3 regions of the Mycobacterium sp. NGS62 genome follow, and region 3 is predicted to be linked to each of the others. Evidence: riboswitches for the same ligand, from Rfam matches in the RefSeq annotation. Region 3 holds a riboswitch; each other region holds the start of a gene.

Region 1 (4,101 bases), on a different contig from region 3:
AACGTGACGCGGTTCTGGCGTGTGGTGCGATCGTGTTCTCTGCGGCTGCCTCAGTCGGACGAGGTGGTGGGTTTGGTCGCGCGGATGATCGCGCCGTGCATTCCCTCGGCGACTTCATGGGTGAATGTGACTGTGGCATCGGTGAATCCGGCTGCGGCCAGCCCGTCGAGGTACTCCTGCTTGGACAGCGCTCCGGCAATGCAGCCAACGTAGGAGCCTCGTTCGGCACGCTCAGCGGCGCTGAGCTGATCTTCGGCGACGACATCGGAGATCCCGATCCGCCCGCCGGGGACCAGCACGCGGAACATTTCGGCAATCACGGCGGGTTTGTCGGCGGACAGGTTGATCACGCAGTTGGAGATGACGACGTCGACGGCGGCCTCGGGCAGCGGGATGTCTTCGATGGTGCCCTTGCGGAACTCGACGTTGGTAGCGCCGGCCTTGGCTTTGTTCTCCTCGGCCAGAGCGAGCATTTCGTCGGTCATGTCGACGCCGTAAGCAAACCCCTGCGGACCCACCCGGCGCGCCGACAACAACACGTCGATGCCGCCGCCAGAACCCAGGTCAAGCACCCGCTCGCCGGGATGTAGGTCGGCGACCGCGGTCGGGTTGCCGCAGCCCAGGCTCGCCGCGAGTGCTTCGGCGGGAATCGCGGAGTGCTCGTCGGCGCCGTAGAGGCCGGCGCCGAAGATGGTCCCAAAATCGGCCGAATCGCTTGACCCGCAGCAACTCGCTGCGGTCAGCACATCGCTGTTGGTGTCACCGCTACGCACCGCGGCGGCGGCGGCGCCGTAGCTTGCCTGGACCTGATCGCGCAGCTCGTTGTGTTCGGCGGTCATCGGACCACTCCTTCCATTGACGGTTGTCTATGCGAACATAGTGCACAAAACATCGATGGCTGTCAATGCGTGTGTCATACTGGGGTCATGCCCGCCACGATCGCATCCAGAACCGACCCCAATCGCTCGCTGCTTGTGGCCGATCTGGCGGCGTGCTGCAGCCCGATCACCGGCGGCGTGCTCGACGCGGCGGCCGCCGAGCGGCTGGCTGGGGTGCTCAAGGCGCTGGCCGAGCCGACCCGGCTGCGGCTGGTATCGCTGATCGCAGGCCATGAGGGCGGCGAGGCATGCGTGTGCGACCTGACCGACCCGGTCGGCCTGTCCCAGCCGACGGTGTCGCACCACCTCAAGATCCTGGTCGAGGCTGGCTTGCTCGAACGCGCAAAGCGCGGCAAATGGGCTTACTACCGGCTAGTACCCGCAACCCTAGACGCACTGGCCGGCGTATTCGCCGGTGCCCCAAAATAAGGTGGCAAAGCTGGCGGCCGCGGCCGATGCCGCACCCGTCGTGCGACAATGTCGCCGATAAGGCGATCACGATGCAGGAAGCCGGTGCAAGTCCGGCGCGGTCCCGCCACTGTCATCGGGGAGCGACCCTCATCGGCCACGGCCAGCCGGCTGGAAGGCGAGGCGAGCAGCGATCCGAAAGCCAGGACACTGCCGTCATCGCGTCCTGCGAACCGGGGCGGTGTACCCCGAGAGAGCTGACCGATGTCACGTCCGCCGTGGGTGGCCCTGCTCGGGGTCACCATCCTGGCGCTCGGCGTGGGCGCATGCGCCCCCTCGTCGAAGAAGCCGTCCGACACCAGCGCCTCCGATAAGCCAAGCTGCATCAGCGAATTCGACCCGAATGCCGACTACTTCCCGGACAAGTCGGCGGTCCGAGACGCCACCAATTTCACGATCAGCTATCACAACAGCTATCAGGTGCTGACCGTCCACCAGCCCTACCCCAACGGGTCGCCACAGTCCTATGTGCTGGTGCGTTGCGGGTCCCCGGCGCCGGCGTTGACCGGCGACCTGGCGCACGCACCGCAGATCACGGTGCCCGTCGCCAGCCTGTATTCGGCGTCGACCACCCATCTGGGGATGATCGCCGAACTCGACCAGACCGAGGTGGTCACCGGTCTGGCCAATAGCGCCAACGCCGTCAACCCGCAGATCCGCGAACGCGTCGATGCCGGCAAGGTGGCCGACTACGCGCCGGGCCAGCAGGTCAACGTCGAGTCGGTGATCGCGGGCCATCCCGATGTGCTGGTGACCCAGGGCACCGACGACCCGAGTTATGCCAAGCTGCGCGACGCCGGGATCAACGTGGTCGCCGACGCCGAATGGCTCGAGGCCACGCCGTTGGGCCGGGCGGAGTGGGTCAAGGTGTTCGCCGCGCTGACCGGCACCGAAAAGAAGGCCGGTGGAATCTACGACCGGCTGCGCGACGACTATCGCACGGTCGCGGCCAAGACCGCCGGCGCGCGGCCCGTCGATGTGCTGCCCGGAACCATGTACCAGGGCACCTGGTCGGTGCCCGCCGGCGGCGACTACGCCGGCCGGTTGATCGTCGACGCCGGCGGTGACTATCCGTGGTCGCGCGACCCGCAAACCGGAAGCCTGCAGCTGAGCTTCGAATCCGTCTACGCCAAGGCCGGACATGCTCCGGTGTGGCTGGTGAGCGCTGACTGGAAAACCCTCGACGACGCACTGGCCGCCGACAACCGCTACGGCGAACTGACCGCCGTCCGCGACGGGCAGGTCTGGTCGTCAACCGAGGCAATCGGCCCGGGCGGCGGCAACGACTACTGGGAGCGCGGCGTGGCCCGACCCGACCTGGTGTTGGCAGATCTGGTGGCAATCCTGCATCCCGAGCTCGCGCCCAACCACCGCTTCGAGTTCTATCGACAGGTCGCCGCCGCGTGAGCCGTGCGGCCGCCGCGCTGACGGCGCTTGCCGCGGCGGTGGCGGTGCTGACTGTGCTGGGAATTGCCCTGGGGCCGGTGCGGGTGCCGCTGTTGGACACCGTCCGCATCCTGGCCGGTGCCGACCCGTCGGACCCCCGCTGGCAGGTCATCGTGGCGAGCATGCGCGTACCGCGGGTGCTGACCGCGATCGCAGCCGGCGCCGGCCTGGGCGTGGCCGGACTCCAGATGCAGACCCTGTTCCGCAACGCGCTCGCCGACCCCTACGTGTTGGGCGTCAGCTCGGGAGCAAGCCTGGGGGTTGCCGTCGTGGTGATCGCCGGCGCCGGATCGGGCGCCGGATTCACCGCGGGCCTGGCCGGCGGCGGGCGCGCCGGCGTGGTGCTCGCTGCGGCGTTCGGAGCCGCGATCGTGCTGGCGCTGGTGCTGGCGCTGGCCCGCTGGGTGCGTTCGGCCGCGACGCTGCTGTTGATCGGCGTGATGGTGGGCGCGGCCAGCACCGCGGTGGTGAGTGTGCTGCTGGTGTATGCGGATCCGCAGCGCGTCCAGCAGTATCTGCTGTGGGGGCTGGGCAGCTTCGCCGGCACCACCTGGGCCGACTTGCGCCTGCTGTTGCCGTGCGTCGCGGTGGGCGTGGCGGCCGCGGCGATGACGGTCCGCGCTCTCAACGCGCTGCTGCTCGGCGAGGGATATGCCCGCACGATGGGTATCGACGTGGGGCGGGCCCGGACGGTCGCGGTGGCCTCGGCGTCGCTGTTGGCTGGTGTGACGACCGCGTTCTGCGGCCCGATCGCCTTTCTCGGGCTGGCGGTACCGCACCTGTCCCGTCTTGCGCTGGGTACCTCCGATCACCGGGTGCTGGTTCCCGGCGTGGTGCTGATGGGTGCGGCCGTCGCGCTGGGATGCGCGATCGTCAGCCAGGTACCCGGCAGCGACGCCGTGCTTCCGGTCAACGCGGTCACCGCGCTGATCGGGGCACCGATCGTCGTCGTCGTGCTGCTGCGCAGCCGTCGCGGGGTGGGCATCGAGCGATGATCGAGTTGCGTGAGCTGGCCATCGGCTACCGCAGCCGTCGTCGCACCAGCACCGTCGCCGCCGGGCTGCAGGCGGTGGCCCGCCGCGGCGAGCTGACAGTTTTGCTGGGGCCCAACGGATGCGGAAAGTCCACGCTGATCCGCACCCTGTGCGGACTGCAGCCCGCCCTTGGCGGGCAGGTGCTGCTGGAGGGCAGCGACCTGGCTGCACTGCCGCCCGATCAGCTGGCCCGACGGGTGGCTGTGGTGCTCACCGACCGAGTCGACCCGGGCCTGCTCTCAGCACGTGAACTCGTTGGGCTGGGCCGCATCCCG
Region 2 (4,101 bases), on a different contig from region 3:
GCCGGGTCGATGCCCAGCGCGAGATACTGCGCCGCGGTGACTAGCGTGCGCCGCCGCAACACGTCGGGCTCCTGCGGGATGGTGATGGCGTGCAGGTCGACCACGCAGAAGAACGTGTCATGGTCGTCCTGCAACTCGGCCCAATGAGTCACCGCACCCAGAGCGTTGCCGAGGTGAAGCGAGTCAGAGGTGGGCTGCACACCGGAGAAGACCCGGCGGGTTGCGGTAGCGGTGTTCATGATGGCTCGATCTTTTCACGCGGGCCCCGGCCGGCAGCCCACGGTCACTCAGTCGGGCACGTGATCCCAGGTGCTGGGCATCATCGGCGCCGTGGACCCGCCGCAGTAGGAGCCACCGGTCACGGTGGTCAATCCCGCCGGCTGCGCCCCGGCCACCGTGCGTTCGGTCCCGGCGAATCCGATGGGTCCCGCGCCCTGATCCGAGGCCACGACCGGCGGCTCTGGCTCCAGGTCCATGTATTCGTACCCGCGGCCCAGTTGCGTGACCTCCGCCCGCCGGTGCCGCCCACCCGGGGCCTGGTCTTCCATAGCCGCTGCAGCCACTAAGGGCTGAGCACCCTGGGCATGTCGCGCCTTCTTCCGGCGGGCGCCGGTGCTGGCCGCCCGCCGCGCATCGGCGGTCAGTCCACCAAGCATGTAGGCCAACCCGTCCATGGTCAGACCAACCGGTGGCGCCGACGGCGCCGGCGGTGGCGCCACGGGTGCCGGCGGCGCAGGGGCCGTTGCCGGCGCGGGGACGGGCGACGGTGCAGGTGCCGGAGCCGGGACGGGAGGCGGGGTCGGCGCCAGTGCCAACGCCAGGGGCGGAGGGGCTGGGATGACGGGCATTACCGGGATGCCGTGCAGATGCAAACCCGCCAAGCCCACGGCGCCGCCCAGCAACATGGGGGCAGCCACCAACGGAATCAGCGGGAGGGTCAGCAACGGTAGGAAAACCGGGAGCAGGGTCGTCTCCAGCAGCGTCTTGAGCAGCGCGATGGTATCGGTGATGATCGTGCCGATCGCTTCGACTGTGGTGAACAGAATCGTGAAAGCGATCGTCGCGGGGTTACCCGTCGCGAATGCGGCGGCGAGATCCGCCCCGATGAATCCGAAGGTTTGCGACAGCAGCGCGACGTACGTTCCGATGTCCATCGGGTAGCCAAGAGCGAACGCGATGTTGGCCGGGTTGAGGTAGGTAAGCGGATTTCCGAGTATCGGTAGCCAGGGATCAAACCCGGCGAACATGTCCTGGAAGAACGGGTCGCTCATCAGACCGTCGATCAGCGGTTGGAAGACCCTGTCGTAAAAGTCGGTGAACCCGCTGTTGTTCAGCCAGTCAAGGACGTCGTCCTGACGGTCCGGGGGCAGCGGTGACGGCTGATCGGAAGTGGCCGCCGAGGTGTCGGCTTTCATGATCTGCGGCGCAGGCGTGGTTTGCGGTGACGCCGCGACCGCAGCGGTGGCGACAGTTTGATAGGTGCCCATCACGGTGGCGGCCTGAATCCACATCCGCACGTAGTCGGCCTCGTTCAGCGCGATCGGAATCGCGTTGACGCCGAAGAAATTCGTTGCCACCAACGCCGCGTGGGCGGCATGGTTGGCGGCCAGCTCGGCCAACGTCGGCATGGCCGCCAGCGCACTGATGTAGGCCGTGGCGGCGGTTTCATGCCGGGCCGCTCGGACGGCGCTATCGGTGGAGGCTTGCATCAGCCACGCCAGATACGGCGCGTGCGCGGCCACGTAGCTCTCGGCCGTCGGACCGTCCCACGTCCCGGCCTGCACCGCCCCCAACAGCGCGGTGAGTTCCTCAGCCGCCTCGAGGTATTCGGTGCCCAGCGAATTCCACGCCGTCGCAGCGGCCAGCAGCGAGCCGGGGCCGGGACCACTGGATAGCAGCGTCGAATGCACTTCCGGCGGCGCGGCCATCCAAATCGGCGCGGTCACCGCCCACTACCTGAAATCGCAACAAGTTTATCGAAATGGGCAGCCGCGACGGCCGACCCTGACATGCATGGCATGGCGATTCGTCAGCTCTCTCGGGGTACACCGCCCCGGGTAGCAGGATGCGACGACGCGAGTGTCCTGGCTCTCGGATCGTTGCTCGCCTCGCCTTCCAGCTCGCAGCCGTGGCGGATGAGGGTCGCTCCCCGATGACAGTGGCGGGACCGCGCCGGACTTGCACCGGCTTCCTGCAACGTCGTCGCCTTACCGGCGGATTATGGCATGCCAATCCCGTCATTCGCGAATCAGTCGCAAGACGCCGGCGATATGCAATTCCACTGGCGCAATTGCGAGTACCGGCGGTATCGCCATAGTGTCGGCATATGCGCGCGCCAATTCATCTGGGTACCGGCGAACCGGTCCTGCTGCTACATCCCTTTCTGATCTCGCAGCTGGTATGGGAGACCGTCGCGCAGCAATTGGCCGACACCGGCCGCTATGAGGTGTTCGCCCCGACGATGGCCGGCCACAACGGCGGGCCCTACTCGGGTACCTGGTTTCTGAGCTCGGAGGTACTGGCCGATCACGTGGAGCGGCAGCTCGATGAGCTGGGCTGGAACACCGCCCACATCGTCGGCAACTCGCTGGGCGGCTGGGTGGCATTCGAACTGGAGAGCCGGGGCCGGGCCCGCACCATCACCGGAATCGCCCCGGCGGGCGGATGGACGCGGTGGAGCCCCACCAAGTTCGAGGTGATCGCCAAGTTCGTGCTGGGTATGCCGGTATGGGCGCTGGCCCGCTGGCTCGGGCCGCGCGCGTTGCAGCTACCGTTCAGCCGCCAGCTGGCCACCCTGCCGATCAGTGGATCACCGGAGGGCGTCAGCGAAGCCGAGCTCCGGGCGATCATCGACGACGTTGCGCACTGCCCGGCCTACTTCCAGCTGCTGATCAAAGCGCTGTTGATGCCCGGACTGGCGGACTTGGCGCAGACCGCCGTTCCCGCCCATCTGGTGATCTGCGAAAAGGACCGGGTCTTTCCGGGGCCGAGATCCCACCGCTACTTCAGGGGCCAACTTCCCAAGGGCACGCAGGTGACGGAGCTCGACGGTGTCGGTCACATCCCGATGTTCGAAGCGCCGGGCCGCATCACCGAAGTCATCACCGATTTCCTCGACCAATACAGCCCGCCGATCCGCGAGATCAGGTCGAGCTGAGGGCCTTGTCCAGGTTCTCGGCGATCGTGTTGAGGAACTCCTCGCTGGTCTGCCAGTCTTGATCCTCGCCGATCAGCAGTGCGAGGTCCTTGGTCATCTGGCCGCCCTCGACGGTGGTGACGACGACGTCTTCCAGCTTCTGAGCGAACTCGCTGACCTCGGGGGTGTTGTCCAGCTTGCCGCGGTGCTGCAGCCCCCGGGTCCACGCGAAAATCGAGGCGATCGGGTTGGTGGACGTGGGCTTGCCTTCCTGATACTGACGGAAATGCCGCGTGACGGTGCCATGCGCGGCTTCGGCCTCGACCGTCTTACCGTCGGCGGTCATCAGCACCGACGTCATCAACCCGAGTGAACCGTAGCCCTGCGCCACCGCGTCGGATTGCACGTCGCCGTCGTAGTTCTTGCAGGCCCAGACATAGCCGCCCTCCCACTTCAGGCAGGCCGCCACCATGTCGTCGATCAACCGGTGCTCGTAGGTCAGTCCGGCTTTTTCGAACTTGTCCTTGAACTCCTCGTCGTAGATGCGCTGGAACTCGTCTTTGAACATGCCGTCATACGACTTGAGGATGGTGTTCTTGGTCGACAGATACACCGGGTAGTTCTCTTGCAGGCCATAGGCAAACGACGTGCGGGCGAAGTCCTGGATCGATTCCTTGAAGTTGTACATCCCCATCACGACACCGCCGTCTTCGGGAATGCTCACCATTTCATGCACAACCGGCTCGCTGTCGTCGTTGGGTGTGAAGGTCAGCGTGACGGTCCCGGGGCGGTCCACTTTGAAGTTCGTCGCACGATACTGGTCGCCAAAAGCGTGACGGCCGATGATAATCGGCTTCTTCCAGCCGGGAACCAACCGCGGGACGTTCGAAATCATGATCGGCTCGCGAAATATTGTGCCGCCCAGAATGTTCCGGATCGTTCCGTTCGGCGACGACCACATGGTC
Region 3 (4,101 bases):
TGCTGCAGCGACGCCTTCACCTCGTCGATACTGCGCGTCTTCAGTCCGCAGTCGGGATTGACCCACAGCCGCTCCGCGGGAACGGCTTTCAGCGCTGCTTGCAGTGATGTCGCGATCTCCGACTCGGCCGGCACCCGCGGCGAGTGGATGTCGTAGACGCCTGGGCCCACGCTGTTGGCGAAACCGACCGCGTTGAGGTCGTCGAGCACCTCCATGTGTGAGCGGGCCGCCTCGATGGACGTCACGTCGGCGTCGAGGTCGGCGATCGCGCCGATCACTTCGCCGAACTCCGAATAGCACAGGTGGGTGTGGATCTGCGTCGAGTCGGCGACGCCGGACGTCGCCAACCGGAATGCGCCGACCGCCCAAGCCAGGTAGGCGTCCTGATCAGCACGCCGCAGCGGCAACAACTCCCGCAGCGCGGGCTCGTCGACCTGGATGACCCCGATGCCCGCCGACTGCAGATCCATCGTCTCGTCGCGGATCGCCAGCGCAACCTGTTCGGCGGTGTCGGCCAGCGGTTGGTCGTCGCGGACGAACGACCACGCCAGGATCGTCACCGGGCCGGTCAGCATGCCCTTGACCGGCTTCTCGGTCAGCGACTGCGCGTAGGTGATCCAGTCGACCGTCATCGGATGCGGCCGCGCCACGTCGCCGTAGAGGATCGGCGGGCGCACGCAGCGGCTGCCGTAGGACTGCACCCAGCCGTTCTGGGTGGCGAAGAATCCGTCGAGTTGTTCGGCGAAGTACTGCACCATGTCGTTGCGTTCCGGCTCGCCGTGCACCAGCACGTCGAGTCCGAGTTGCTCCTGCAGGGCAATCACGTCGGCGATCTCGGACTTCATCCGTGCGACGTACTCGCTCTGGTCGATCTCGCCGGTCCGCAACGCCGCCCGGGCCTTGCGGATCGCCGAGGTCTGCGGGTAGGAGCCGATCGTCGTCGTCGGCAACAGCGGCAGCTGGAGCCGCTCCTGTTGGCTGCTGCGGCGATCGGCCGCGGGTCCGCGTTGGTTACCCGATGCGACGATCGAGTCGATGCGCTCGCGGATCTGGCCGTTGTGCAGCCGCGGATCCGAACGGCGCGACGCCACTGCGGCATTGGAGGCCGCGACCTCGTCGGCCACCGCGTCGCGGCCCTCGCGCAGCGCACGCGCGAGCGTGACGACCTCGTGCACCTTTTCGGTGCCGAACGCCAGCCAGCTGCGCAGGTTGTCGTCCAGATCGGTGGCGCCCTCTTCCAAAGCCAGGGAGTAGGGGACATGCAACGTCGAGCACGACGTCGACACCGCAACTGCCTGCGCCGACCCCAGCAGCGTCGCCAGCCGGCTCAGCGCGGACTCCAGGTCGGTGCGCCAGATGTTGCGGCCGTTGACGATACCGGCGACCAGCGTTTTGCCGGCCAGCTCGGGAATCGATGCCAGCTCCGCGTTGGCGCCGCGGACCAGGTCCACGCCGATCGCCTCGACCGGCGTGCGAGCCAGTGCAGGCAGCGCGGCGCCGGGATCGCCGAAGTAGGTGGCGACATGGATCGCCGGCCGCCTGCCCACCGAGCCCAATGCGGTGTAGACGCGTTCGGCCAGCGCGGCCGCGTCGGCGGCGACATCGGTCACCAGCGCGGGCTCGTCCAACTGCACCCACTGCGCGCCGTTGTCGGCCAGCAGCGACAGCAACTCGGTGTACACCGGGATCAGTTCGTCGAGGCGTTCGATCGGTGTACCGGCACCATCCACCGGCTTGCTCAGCAGCAGGAAGGTGATCGGGCCGATGACTACCGGTCGCGCGGGAATCCCTTGGTCGCGGGCCTCTTTCAGCTCGGCGAGCACCTTGTCAGGATGCAGCTCGAAGCGGGTGCCGGGCGCAATCTCGGGAACCAGGTAGTGGTAGTTGGTGTCGAACCACTTGGTCATCTCCAGCGGCGCGACGTCGTCGTTGCCGCGGGCCGCCGCAAAGTAACGGTCCAGCTCGTCGGCCACGTCCGCGACCCTGGCCGGCAGCGCGCCGAGCAGTACCGATGTGTCGAGCATCTGGTCGTAGTAGGAGAACGTGTTCACCGGGACGGAGTCCAGCCCCGCGGCCGCCAATTCCGCCCAGGTGTCGCGGCGCAGGGTGGCGGCGACGGACTCCAGCTCGGATCGACTGGTCCGGCCGGCCCAGTAGCCTTCGGTTGCGCGTTTGAGTTCGCGGCGCGGACCGATGCGCGGGGAGCCGGTGATGGTGGCGGTAAACGGCTGAGCGGTCACGTGTTCGTCCTTCACTCGACGTGGTGGTCACCGCCAGCGGACGCACAGCCGATCGGGTGCACTGCGCCCGGTGGGCACGGCAACCGGTACGGCCAACGCCCATCCCACGAGGCGGTGAACCGCCGGACGCGGCGCGTCCGGCACAGCTGGCAGGTCTTCGGACTCGCAGGCATGCACCACGTGGTGCTCCTAATGGCCGTCGCTTCCCGGTCGTTGACCAGTGCTTCTAGACGGCGGTCGTTCCTGCATACCGCTGCGGGACAGTCCCGGATTCTCACCGGGTTCCCTCTCGCGACGCATAGCCAACATGCCTCGCTCGATGCCGACACCTTGCGGCGACGGCAAACCAGTTGCGTAATCGAGACTACTAGGTCTGATGACGGCGACCCCCCGCGCCCGGCTTCGCCGCGCTTGCGATCGCCTAGTCGGCGGCCAGTGCTTCGGCGATGGGCACGTCGCCGTTGTTGAACTCGATGGTTCGCCCGATCGTCGCGTCGTCGTGCAGCACGGCCGCCGCCACCAGCGCGACGTCCTCGCGGGTGACTTCCCGGCCATGCGGCGCGGCACCGACGGCGATGCGCCCGGTCGCGGGATCGAGCGTGAGCCGACCGGGTCCCAGGATGGTCCAGTCGAGGTCACTGCTGCGCAGATGGGTGTCGGCGGCGGCCTTGGCCTCGGCATAGGGGAAGAACGGATCGTCTTGCGGCACACCGTGGCCGGGTCCGGCGCCGAAATACGAGACCATCACGAAGCGCCGAACTCCGGCCTTGGCGGCGGCGTCGATGACCCGGACGGCCGCGTCGCGATCGACGGCGTAGGTGCGGGCCGGATTGCCGCCACCGGCGCCGGCGGTGAAGACCACCGCGTCATGTCCGGCCACCAGGTCGGCCAGGGCGTCGGTGTCGAGTTGCTCGATGTCGGCGACGACGGGTGTGGCCCCGGTAAGGGCAACTTCCTCGGCGTGGTCGGGATTGCGGAAAACCGACGTCACCGCGTCGCCGCGCTCGGTCAGGATTCGGGCCAGATGCAAGGCGACCTTGCCGTGGCCGCCGATGACGACGATGCGTGCCATGCCGCCGACGCTACCCGGCAACCCCGCCCCCGACCCGCCCGGCGCCGTGGTCAAGAATCGAGGCACACGAGTCAAAGGAGAACGTCATGGCTGAAGCCGTCATCGTCGAAGCGGTGCGCTCACCGATCGGCAAACGCAACGGTGGTCTGTCCGGGGTGCACCCCGCCGACCTGTCCGCCCAGGTGCTCAACGGGCTCGTCGGCAAAGCCGGCGTCGACCCCGAGATCGTCGACGACGTGATCTGGGGATGTGTCATGCAGGCCGGTGAGCAAGCCCTCGACATCGGTCGCACCGCGTTGCTGACGGCCGGCTGGCCCGAGAGCGTGCCGGGTATCACCGTCGATCGCCAGTGTGGGTCCAGCCAGCAGTCGGTGCACTTCGCGGCCGCGGGTGTGGTCGCCGGTCACTACGACGTCGTCGTGGCCGGCGGTGTGGAATCGATGTCGCGGGTGCCGATGGGCTCGTCGCTCGCCGGCGGTGGCAGGCCGTTCCCGCAGGACTTCCTGGACCGCTACGACGGCGCCGTCCCGAACCAGGGCATCGGCGCCGAGATGATCGCCGAGCAGTGGGGATTCGACCGCACCACGCTCGACCAGTTCTCCCTCGATTCTCACGAAAAGGCCGCTGCGGCACAAGATTCCGGGGCGTTCGACGATGAGATCGTTGCCATCAAGGACCAGGACGGCAACACGATTCTCAAAGACGAAGGCATCCGCCGCGGCACACCGATGGAGAAGATGGCCCAGCTCAAGCCGGCCTTCAAAGAGGACGGCGTGATCCACGCCGGTA

What was found. A riboswitch is a leader RNA that binds a small molecule or an ion and turns the genes downstream of it on or off. The one in region 3 is predicted to bind cobalamin.
Region 1: linked by a shared signal. The riboswitch ahead of AC5Y49_RS21920 (ABC transporter substrate-binding protein) and the one ahead of metE (5-methyltetrahydropteroyltriglutamate--homocysteine S-methyltransferase) in region 3 are both predicted to bind cobalamin.
Region 2: linked by a shared signal. The riboswitch ahead of AC5Y49_RS14335 (PPE family protein) and the one ahead of metE (5-methyltetrahydropteroyltriglutamate--homocysteine S-methyltransferase) in region 3 are both predicted to bind cobalamin.

What each region holds. Positions count from the first base shown of each region.
Region 1 covers NZ_JCALCK010000014.1:12,912-17,012, forward strand. Annotated here, with positions in the region: gene arsM (arsenite methyltransferase) at 51-839, opposite strand; gene AC5Y49_RS21915 (ArsR/SmtB family transcription factor) at 927-1,307, shown strand; cobalamin riboswitch at 1,353-1,519, shown strand; gene AC5Y49_RS21920 (ABC transporter substrate-binding protein) at 1,551-2,753, shown strand; gene AC5Y49_RS21925 (FecCD family ABC transporter permease) at 2,750-3,787, shown strand; gene AC5Y49_RS21930 (ATP-binding cassette domain-containing protein) at 3,784-4,101, shown strand, end outside.
Region 2 covers NZ_JCALCK010000005.1:3,057-7,157, forward strand. Annotated here, with positions in the region: gene trpS (tryptophan--tRNA ligase) at 1-239, opposite strand, end outside; gene AC5Y49_RS14335 (PPE family protein) at 288-1,946, opposite strand; cobalamin riboswitch at 2,058-2,217, opposite strand; gene ephH (epoxide hydrolase EphH) at 2,327-3,157, shown strand; gene AC5Y49_RS14345 (NADP-dependent isocitrate dehydrogenase) at 3,144-4,101, opposite strand, start outside.
Region 3 covers NZ_JCALCK010000003.1:138,803-142,903, reverse strand. Annotated here, with positions in the region: gene metE (5-methyltetrahydropteroyltriglutamate--homocysteine S-methyltransferase) at 1-2,240, opposite strand, end outside; cobalamin riboswitch at 2,372-2,589, opposite strand; gene AC5Y49_RS10040 (SDR family oxidoreductase) at 2,662-3,312, opposite strand; gene AC5Y49_RS10035 (thiolase family protein) at 3,399-4,101, shown strand, end outside.